One region of the Streptomyces asiaticus genome, then DNA from elsewhere that is predicted to be linked to it. Evidence: riboswitches for the same ligand, from Rfam matches in the RefSeq annotation. Region 1 holds a riboswitch; each other region holds the start of a gene.
The links. Region 1 has a riboswitch for S-adenosylmethionine ahead of KHP12_RS36275 (aminotransferase class V-fold PLP-dependent enzyme). Riboswitches for the same ligand answer to the same signal wherever they lie in the genome.

Region 1 (3,268 bases):
TGGGCCTCAGCCGCGGTCCGGGACGCAGCGGCCGTCCTCCGTGCGGTAGCTCCACCGGGCGCCGTCGCGCACCAGCTCCTTCACGGCGCCCACGAACCGCTCCACATGCTCGTCCGGGGTGCCCGCCCCGAAGCTGACCCGGATCGCGTTCAGCGACCGCTCCCCCGGCGCGGCCTCGGGCGCGCCGCACTCGCCCGGCTCGTCGGGCTCGCTGTCCAGCAGGGTGCGGACCAGCGGATGGGCGCAGAACAGACCGTCGCGCACGCCGATGCCGTACTCCGCGGAGAGCGCCGCCGCGAAGTGGGAGCTGTTCCAGCCCTCCACCACGAACGACAGCACACCGACCCGGGGCGCGTCGTCGCCGAACAGCGAGAGCACCCGTACCTCGGGCACCTCGGCCAGCCCGGCCCGCACCTTCTCGATCAGCTGCCGCTCACGGGCGACCAGGCCCTCGAAACCGGCCTCGGTCAGCGCCTTGCACGCCGACGCGATCGCGTAGACCCCGATGACGTTCGGCGAGCCCGCCTCGTGCCGGGCGGCGGTGGTGTGCCACTCGACGTCGACGCCGCCGTCCTCCTTGCGCGTGACCTTACGGCTGGCGCCGCCGCCCGCCAGATACGGCCGGGCCTCCCGCAGCCAGTCCGCCCGCCCGGCCAGCACCCCGGCCCCGAAGGGCGCGTACAGCTTGTGCCCGGAGAAGGCCACCCAGTCGATGTCCGCCTCGGCGATGTCCACGGGGTGGTGCGGGGCCAGCTGTGCGGCGTCCAGGACGATACGGGCGCCGTGGGCGTGCGCGGCCGCGGCCAGCTCCCGCACCGGCCACAGCTCACCCGTCACATTGGACGCGCCGGTCACGCACACCAGCGCCGGGCCCCCGGCGCGCCCCGCGAGCGCCTTCTCCAGCGTCTCCACCGCCTGCCGCGGGGAGCGCGGGGCGCTGAGGTAGCGGACGGTGACGTCTTCCCGCTGCTCCCACGGCAGCAGCGAGGCGTGGTGCTCGGTCTCGAAGACGAAGACCTCGGTGCCCCGGGGCGCCACGGCGGCCAGGAGATTGAGCGAATCGGTGGTGGAGCGGGTGAAGACGACCTGGTCGTCCTCGCGGCAGCCCAGGAAGGCGGCGACATCCTTACGGCTGTTCTCGAAGAGGTCGGTGGACAGCTGCGAGAGGTAGCCCGCCCCGCGGTGCACGCTGCCGTAGTACGGCGCGTAGGCGGCGATGTCGTCCCAGACCCGCCGCAGCGCGGGGGCGCTGGCGGCGTAGTCGAGCGCCGCGTAGGTCACCTCACCGCCGGTGACCAGGGGCACCAGGACATCGCTGCCCAGCACGGGCAGCGGCTCACAGGCGGCGGCAGCGGAGACGGAAGCAGGTGCGGAGGCGGAAGCGGGTGCGGAGACGGAAGCAGGTGCGGAGGCGGTGGCAGCAGGGCGCGCGGACATGGCGAGGTCTCCCGAAGGGGTCGGAGGAATGCGTGACGCGCACGGAAACGGCGGCGGCGGGCCGGCCGTAAGGGCGCGGAAAATCGCTCGACGCACGGCTGTACCGCGCGGAGCACATTGAGGAGAGACGGGCCGCTCGGCCCTAGCGCATTCGCTGCATCACGGAAGAACTCCCTCGACCACCAGGACCCCTAGTGCGAGGGGTCCGCGCTTGCCGCCGGCCTCGCTGCCTGGCGGCCTGGTCATCACCCGGGGCACCCCGCCACGGACGGAGGGTTGCCGGACAGCGGGCCGGGGCCGTAGTCGCTGTCGCTCGTGACCTGGGCAGGAGTATGCCATGTCAGACGCCGGCGCTCATGTCCTGTCCGCATCCCGGACAGGACATGAGCGCCGTAGGGACCCGCGCAAACAGAGGCAGAGCCCCGATCCGGGGTCTGGGGCGGAGCCCCAGTTGTGGGAAGGGGCGGGGAGGGGAAAGCAGCCCGCCGCAGGCGCCAGGGCCCGCCGGGCCCCACTACGCGTGGGTGGCCCGGACCCATCGCTCCAGGACGTCACGCGCCGCGCCCGAGTCGATCGACTCGGCGGCCCGCGCCACGCCCGCCCCGATCCGGTCCGTCAGCGGCTTGTCCCCCGGCTCCCGCTCGAGCGCCACCAGCGCCGCCGCCGAGTTCAGCAGCACCGCGTCCCGGACCGGGCCCCGCTCGCCCGCCAGCAGCCGGCGGGCCACATCGGCGTTGTACGAGGCATCCGCGCCCCGCAGGGCCTCCACGGGGGCCCGCTCGACGCCCACGTCCCGGGGGTCGAAGGTCTCCTGGCGCACGGCGCCGTCCCGGACCTCCCACACCTGGGAGGTCGTGGTCACCGTGAGCTCGTCCAGCCCGTCGTCGCCCCGGACGACCAGCGCGGAGGATCCGCGCTCGGCCAGCACCCCGGCGATGATGGGCGCCATACGGGCGTCGGCGACCCCGGTCGCCTGGGAGGTGACCTTCGCCGGGTTGGTCAGCGGGCCGAGCAGGTTGAACGGGGTGGCGACGCCCAGCTCGCGGCGGGCCGAGGCGACATGCCGCAGCGACGGGTGGAACTTCACCGCGAAGCAGAAGGTGATCCCCGCCTCCTCGGCGACCTCGACCACCCGCTCGGGGGTGATATCCAGATTGACGCCGAGCTTCTCCAGCACGTCGGAGGCGCCGCTGGCGGAGGACGCGGCACGGTTGCCGTGCTTGACCACCCGCGCGCCGGTACCGGCGACGACCAGCGCGGACATGGTGGAGATGTTGACGGTCTTGGCGCGGTCGCCGCCGGTGCCCACGATGTCCACGGTCGCCCCGGGCACCTCGATCACCCGGGCGTGCTCGTACATGGCGCGCACCAGACCGACCACCTCGGAGACCGTCTCGCCCTTGGCGCGCAGCGCGATCGCGAAACCGGCGATCTGGGCGTCGGTGGCCTCGCCCCGCATGATCCGGTCCATGGCCCAGGCGGTGTCCTCGGCGTCGAGGTCCCGGCCGGCGATCAGCGAGCTCAGTACGTCCGGCCAGGTGCGGGCCGTCGCGGTGCTGTCGCCTCCGGCGGGGGTCACAACGTCCATGGTCCGCTCCTGGATCCGTGGGGGTGGGCAGGGAAGGGGTCCGCGCACTTCAGCGGCCCGTCGCAAGCCTATCGGCCGCACGGCCGGGGCCCCGGCCGGACCGTGCGGTCCGGGCCGGGGCCCTGGTCTGTGGCGTAGCTGTATGAAGAAACCGGTCGCTGAAGGGTTACCGGGAGATCAGTGGTGGCCGTGGCCGCTGGTGATCTCGTGGTACTCCTCGCGGGTCGGCTTCGGAATGACGTT
Region 2 (3,268 bases), 2.6 Mb from region 1:
GCGCTGAGCCCGGAGACCAGCCCGCCACCGCCGCGCCGGGCGGTGAGCGAGCCGTCCTCGGCCAGGGTGTACGAGACCGGGCCGCGGTTGGACGCGACCAGGATCGGGGCGGTGCGCGGAACTGCCATGTCGCGAGCCTAGCCAGACGCGGCCCCGCGCAAACGTACGTACGGTTTCTTGCCCCGTAGGTGCTATTCCGGTTCCGGCCACGTAAGCGCCGAGGCGCCATCCCGCGCGGACGCCGAGCCGTGGACGCCGAGGCGCCACCCTCCGCGGACGCCGAGCCGCGGGCGCCGAGCCGTGGGCGACCAGCCGCCGTCACTCCGTGGGCGCCCAGCCGCGGCCCGGCGTCACGCCGCGCGCCGCGCCGTGTACTCCGGGACCTCGATCATCGGCGGCCGCTCCTCGGTGTCCACCGCCGTGGTGCGCGGCTCGAAGCCGTTCTCGCCCCGGTCGAACTGGGTCAGCCGCGGCCGCACCAAGTGGCCCCGGGCCAGCCGTAGCTGCGCGGTGCGGTAGATCGCGGCCGCCATCCGGCCGAGCGCCTGCCCGTCCTGGTGGCGGTGTTTGCGCACCCCGATGTCCACCTGGCCGAGCGCGTCGAGCCCCACCGTGTGCAGCGCGTCCACCAATAGCCCGAGCTCGACGCCGTAGCCGACTGGGAAGGGCAGCCGCTCCAGCAGCGAGCGGCGCGCCGCGTACTCGCCGCCCAGCGGCTGGACGAATCCGGCCAGCTGGGGCCAGTGCAGATTCAGCAGCGGGCGGGCGACCAGTTCGGTGACCCGGCCGCCCTGGCCCGCCATCTCGCCGAGCGGGCGGTCGTACATGCCCTTCACCAGGTGCAGCGTGGGGTCGGTCAGCAGCGGACCGATGATCCCCGAGACAAAGCGCGGTTCGAATTCCCGCAGGTCGGCGTCGATGAAGCAGACGATGTCGCCGCTGGTGGCCAGCAGGGACCGCCACAGCACCTCGCCCTTGCCGGGCAGCGCGGGCAGCCGGGGCAGCAGCGAGTCGCGGGGGACGACGGTGGCGCCCGCCGCCGCGGCGACCTCGGCGGTGCGGTCCGTGGAACCGGAGTCCAGCACCACCAGCTCATCCACCAGCGGCATCGCCTCGCCCATCAGCTCACGCCGGATCGTGTCGGCGATCTCGCCGACCGTGGCCTCCTCGTTCAGGGCGGGCAGGACCACGCTCACCGTCGTCGCCGCGGACCGCTTCGCGGCCAGCAGGCGATCCAGCGGACGGTCGTCGGCAGACCAGGAGCGGCGCTTCAGCCAGCGCTCCACCTCATCCAGCACCTGTGTGTCTCCCTGTTGTGGTCGCTGTGACCCATCTCGCGCATCGGACGGCTACCTCAACCATCCGGGCCTTCGGTTACAGTCTTGAACAACGCACATGGCCGTCGTATGTCGGGGTCGACCTCGACGTTTACCGACGTACTGACGACGCTGGTGCTGACAAACGCCCCGGGTCCGCCCGGTGCCATACCGCTCATCCAGAGGGGCAGAGGGAACGGCCCGTTGAAGCCCCGGCAACCCTCCAGCTGATCTCGCATTCCGCAGCGAGGCTCCCAGCTCGGGAAGGTGCCAATTCCGTCTCGTGGCGAAATGCGTCGCGAGGAAGATGAGGAGAAAGGGCCTCGCCATCCATGGCTGTGCAGTCAGTAGAAAGCTCAACGACCTCCTCCACCTCCGGTGCCTTCGGCCCCGCCGTCGCATTGTCCTGCCGGGAGTGCGGTGAGCGCTTCGAGCTGGGTCCGATCTTCGCGTGTGAGGCCTGTTTCGGGCCCCTCGAGGTCGCGTACGAGCTCCCGGCCGGCGACCCGGAGGGGCTGCGCCGGCAGATCGAGGCCGGTCCGAACAGCATCTGGCGCTATGCCCCGCTGCTGCCCGTCCCCGCGGACGTGGCGGATCTGCCGAGCCTGAACCCCGGCTTCACCCAGCTGGTCAAGGCCGACAACCTCGCCCGTGAGCTCGGCGTCACCGGTGAGCTGCACATCAAGGACGACTCCGGGAACCCGACCCACTCCTTCAAGGACCGGGTCGTCGCCATCGCCGTCCAGGCCGCCCGCACCTTCGGCTTCACCACCCTCTCCTGCTCCTCCACGGGCAACCTCGCCGGCGCGGTGGGCGCCGCGGCCGCCCGCGCGGGCTTCCGCTCCTGCGTCTTCATCCCGCACGACCTGGAGGCGGGCAAGGTAGTCATGGCCGCGGTCTACGGCGGTGAGCTGGTCGGCATCGAGGGCACCTACGACGACGTCAACCGTTTCTGCAGCGAGCTGATCGGCGACCCTGCGGGTGAGGGCTGGGGCTTCGTCAACGTCAATCTGCGGCCGTACTACGGCGAGGGCTCCAAGACCCTGGCGTACGAGATCTGCGAGCAGCTCGGCTGGCGGCTGCCGGACCAGATCGTCGTCCCGATCGCCTCCGGCTCCCAGCTCACCAAGATCGACAAGGGGCTGAAGGAGCTGATCGCGATCGGTCTGGTCGAGGACCGGCCCTACAAGATCTTCGGCGCCCAGGCCGAGGGCTGCTCCCCGGTCTCCGCCGCCTTCAAGGCCGGCCATGACGTCGTCCGGCCGCAGAAGCCGCGGACCATCGCCAAGTCGCTGGCCATCGGCAATCCCGCGGACGGCCCGTACGTCCTGGACATCGCCCGCCGTACGGGCGGCGCGGTGGAGGACGTGAACGACGAGCAGATCGTCGACGCCATCAAGCTGCTGGCCCGCACCGAGGGGATCTTCGCGGAGACCGCGGGCGGTGTGACCGTCGGCGTGACCAAGAAGCTGATCGAGGACGGTCTGCTCGACCCGTCCCTGACGACCGTCGTGCTCAACACCGGCGACGGCCTCAAGACCCTCGACGCGGTGGCCCCCACCACGGGTCCCTCCGCCATCATCCGCCCCACCCTTGACTCGTTCCGAGAGGCTGGCCTCGCATGAGCGTCAACGTCCGAATCCCGACCATCCTCCGCACCTACACCGGCGGTCAGGCCGAGGTCCCGGCCGAGGGCGCGACCCTCGCCGAGGTCCTGGCGGACCTGGAGAAGAACCACGCGGGCATCTCGGCGCGCGTCCTGGACGACACCGGCAAGCTCCGCCGCTTCGTGAACGTCTACGTCAACGACGACGACGTCCGCTTCGCCGACGGCCTGGCCACGGCGACCCCGGACGGCGCCGGGATCTCGATCATCCCGGCGGTCGCGGGCGGCTGCTGACCTCGCGCCCCCCTCCTCACCTTTGGCATCGCCCCGTCCGGGGACAACCGGA
Region 3 (3,268 bases), 6.3 Mb from region 1:
GCCCGGGGCTTCCGTCGCGCGTTGCGGAGAGCGCCCCCGTTCGGGGGTCTTCATCGGATAAAGTACCTCATCATGCGATTCATTCGCGCCGCCCAGGGGGTGAGCGGTCGCAGCCAGACGCTGTTCGCGATCACACGGTGTCTGCCGTTCCTGGTCCTGGCGGCGGTACTCGGCATCGAGCTCTCCCCCGCGCACACCCTCTACACCGGCCCCCTGCTCTCCCCGGCGCCGGCGCTGGCGGCGGTGACCATGGGGCCGGTCGGCACCGGCGGGGTGGCGGTCCTGGCGGGCGTGGTCAGCGCGATCACCGCCATCCACAACGACGCCTGGGGCACCCCGCAGCTGTACACCAATCTGCTGGCCCTGCTGGTGGTGGCGGTGGCGAGCGTGGCGACCTGCGCGGTGCGGGTGCGCCGGGACCGCGAGCTGGCCCATGTCCGCCGGATCGCCGAGGTGTCCCAGAACGTGGTGCTGCGGCCGCTGCCCGCCCGGATGGGCGTGGTGAACACCGCCAGCGTCTATCTGGCGGCCGAGCGCGGTGCGCAGATCGGCGGGGACCTCTACGAGGCGATGTGCACCCGCTACGGAGTGCGGCTGATCGTCGGCGATGTGCGGGGAAAGGGGCTGGCCGCGGTGCGGTCCGCCGCGGCCGTCGTGGGCGCCTTCCGGGAGGCGGTGCACTACGAGCAGGACCTCGCCGAGGTGATGCACCGCTGTGCGGCCGCGCTGGCGCGCGAGGACGAGCTGCTGGACCGCTCCCAGCTACAGGATCCGCGGGAGCTCGAGGAGCAGTTCGTCACCGTGCTCCTCGCCCAGGTGGTGACGGACGATTCGCTGGTGCGGCTGATCAACCGCGGCCATCCGCCGCCCCTGGTGATGCACGAGGGCGAGGTGCGCTCCCTGGACCCGGCGCGCCCGCTGCCGCCGCTGGGCCTCGAGGAGTTCCTCGGCCCTCCCGCGATCGGCGTCGAGACCTTTCCGTTCCTGCCCGGTGACCGGCTGTTGCTGCACACCGACGGGGTGATCGAGGCCCGCAACGACTACGACGAGTTCTTTCCGCTGCAGCGGGCCATGGAGACGCTGGACTGCGCCACCCCGTCCGAGTACCTGGACGGGCTGCGCCACGCCCTGGTCCGGCACACCGAGGGACGGCTGACGGACGACGCGGCCATGGTCCTCATCGAGCGGGACACCGGCGGCGCGGACCGGCCGTTCCGCTGAGCCGTTCGCACCACCTCTGAGCCCGTTGTGCCACGGCGCCGTACATCCGCCGTACGGTCGGCCGGTGTTGGCCGCTTCGGCATGGGTTGACGCCCTCGCGGAGCGCGACGACACTGTCAGGGACGGTCACGATTGTCAGCGCCCACCGTGCGGAACCCCCGCTCAGGTGGGTCATCGGCCCCGGCTCGTTGACAGGCAACCCTTCTCCCGCGACGGGGTGCCCCCGGGTGACGACCAGGTTCCGTCGGCGTGGACGGGACAAGCGCGGTCTCGCTGCCTCGCGAGCCCCCGATGATGGGATCGGTGGAGATGCCCAGGACCGACAGCCACGGGGACGGCGTCCGCCGGCGTTCCCGTCCGTTGTCCCCGCTCCGCCGGCTCCGCCTCCTGACCAGACGGCTGCATATCGATCTGCTGCGCATCTGTAGCGCCTCCAGTCCAGCTCTCTGAGTCGGCCCGAGTCGACACGGTCACCGAGCGCGGCCCCGCGCGCCGGGGTCGGGTGTGTCCCGGCCCCGCCCCGGCGGGTGCCCCGCGCGGGCTTCCCCTCCGTCGTGCCACCGGCGCCGCCCTCGACCGGCGGTGGCCGGGGCTTCCGCCACTGCCTTGGAGAGCCATGTCCGAGACGTTTCCGGTCAGTTCAGGTCCTGCCGCTCTTCTCGACCCCGACCCCTGCTCGCCCCGCCCCCGGATCGCCCCGCCCGCGCCTCCGCACCGCTTCCGCAGCCGCATCGGCGTCGACCTCGCCGGTGGCTTCTATCCGGTGCCGCATCGCTATCGGCTCTACCTCTCCGCGAGCTGTCCGCTCTCACTGCGCGTCTCCATCACCCTCGATCTGCTCGGGCTGCGGGACACCGTGGCCACCACCCTCGTCGGGCTCCCGGAGGACACCCCCGAGGCGTACGCCGCGCTGCGCGGGGCCTACGAGGCCACCTGGCACCGCTACAGCGGACCGGTGGACGCGCCCGCGCTGTGCGACGGCTGGACCGGACGTGTCGTCAGCAATCACACGCCCGACATCCTGCGCGACCTCGCCGGCCATCTCAGCGACGACAGCGGGACCGGACGCCCCCGGCTGCGCCCGGCGGCCCTCGCCACGGACATCGACGCCCTCCGGGACCTGCTCGACGCGGACATCACCCACGCCGCCCGGCAGGCCGGGACGGCTGCCGAGGCGGAGTGCCGGGACGCGGCGCTGGAGCGGCTGCTGACCGCCCTCGGCCGGCTCGACCGCGGGCTGACGGCCGCGCCGTACGCCCTGGGCGAGGAGCTGACCGCCGCCGATGTGGACCTGTGGGTGGCCCTGGTCCAACTCGACACCGAGCACCGGCCCCTCCTGGACGCCGACGCGGCCGACCGGGTCTCCCGCCATGGGCGGCTGCGCGCCTATGTGCGGCGGCTGCACGCCCATCCGGCGTTCCACACCACGCTTCCGGAGGCCCTCCAGGACGAGGTGTCCTGAGTCTACGTCGAGGTGTCCTGAGGGGCGTCACGGTGCGGCGTCAGGCGGGCGGACACGATTTCCAGTGTGCTCCCCCGCCGCGGCCGTTGGCGCCGCTCGGCGGCGCGGCGCACGGCCCGGCGCTCAGGACAGCGCGGCCCGCGCGTCGCCGAACTCGCCCATCGCCCCGGCCACGATGGCCTCCAGACGGGCGTGGTGGGCGCCGCGCCAGTAGACCCGCTCACAGACCGTGCAGCGCGCGAAGACGTCGTAGGTGCGCCGGGTGCCGCGCTGGAGCCGCTCCCGGACCGTCTCCTTGTCGGCGTCCTCCAGTGGCCCGTTGCAGGCGGTGCAGCGGGTCCAGGGTGCCAGGCTCGGGGTGAACCGGCCGAGGACGTCGCGCAGCTGCTCATCGGGGCGGTCGCTGTAGACGTACGCCCCGGCCCACAGCTCGCGACGGCGCAGCAGCCCCCGGTCGCGGGAGAGCAGCACCCGGCGCTGGGCGGCGGAGCGCGCGGCCAGCTCGGGATCGCCGATGTCCTCGCTCTCGTACGCGGCGTCCACGCCCAGCAGCCGCAGCCGCCGCGCGAGGGTGCCCAGGTGCAC

Region 2: it holds a riboswitch for S-adenosylmethionine, as region 1 does, so the genes downstream of both, thrC (threonine synthase) here and KHP12_RS36275 (aminotransferase class V-fold PLP-dependent enzyme) in region 1, are expected to answer to the same signal.
Region 3: it holds a riboswitch for S-adenosylmethionine, as region 1 does, so the genes downstream of both, KHP12_RS08850 (glutathione S-transferase C-terminal domain-containing protein) here and KHP12_RS36275 (aminotransferase class V-fold PLP-dependent enzyme) in region 1, are expected to answer to the same signal.

Annotation. Positions count from the first base shown of each region.
Region 1 is NZ_JAGSHX010000006.1:6,674,348-6,677,615, reverse strand. Features, by position in the region: gene KHP12_RS36275 (aminotransferase class V-fold PLP-dependent enzyme) at 7-1,437, opposite strand; SAM riboswitch class IV at 1,640-1,758, opposite strand; gene trpD (anthranilate phosphoribosyltransferase) at 1,952-3,025, opposite strand; gene qcrB (cytochrome bc1 complex cytochrome b subunit) at 3,203-3,268, opposite strand, start outside.
Region 2 is NZ_JAGSHX010000006.1:4,072,619-4,075,886, reverse strand. Features, by position in the region: gene KHP12_RS24570 (alpha,alpha-trehalose-phosphate synthase (UDP-forming)) at 1-128, opposite strand, end outside; gene KHP12_RS24565 (glucosyl-3-phosphoglycerate synthase) at 351-1,298, opposite strand; SAM riboswitch class I at 1,489-1,630, shown strand; gene thrC (threonine synthase) at 1,649-2,941, shown strand; gene KHP12_RS24555 (MoaD/ThiS family protein) at 2,938-3,216, shown strand.
Region 3 is NZ_JAGSHX010000006.1:342,160-345,427, forward strand. Features, by position in the region: gene KHP12_RS08845 (PP2C family protein-serine/threonine phosphatase) at 73-1,221, shown strand; SAM riboswitch class IV at 1,346-1,492, shown strand; gene KHP12_RS08850 (glutathione S-transferase C-terminal domain-containing protein) at 1,838-2,683, shown strand; gene KHP12_RS08855 (Mut7-C RNAse domain-containing protein) at 2,807-3,268, opposite strand, start outside.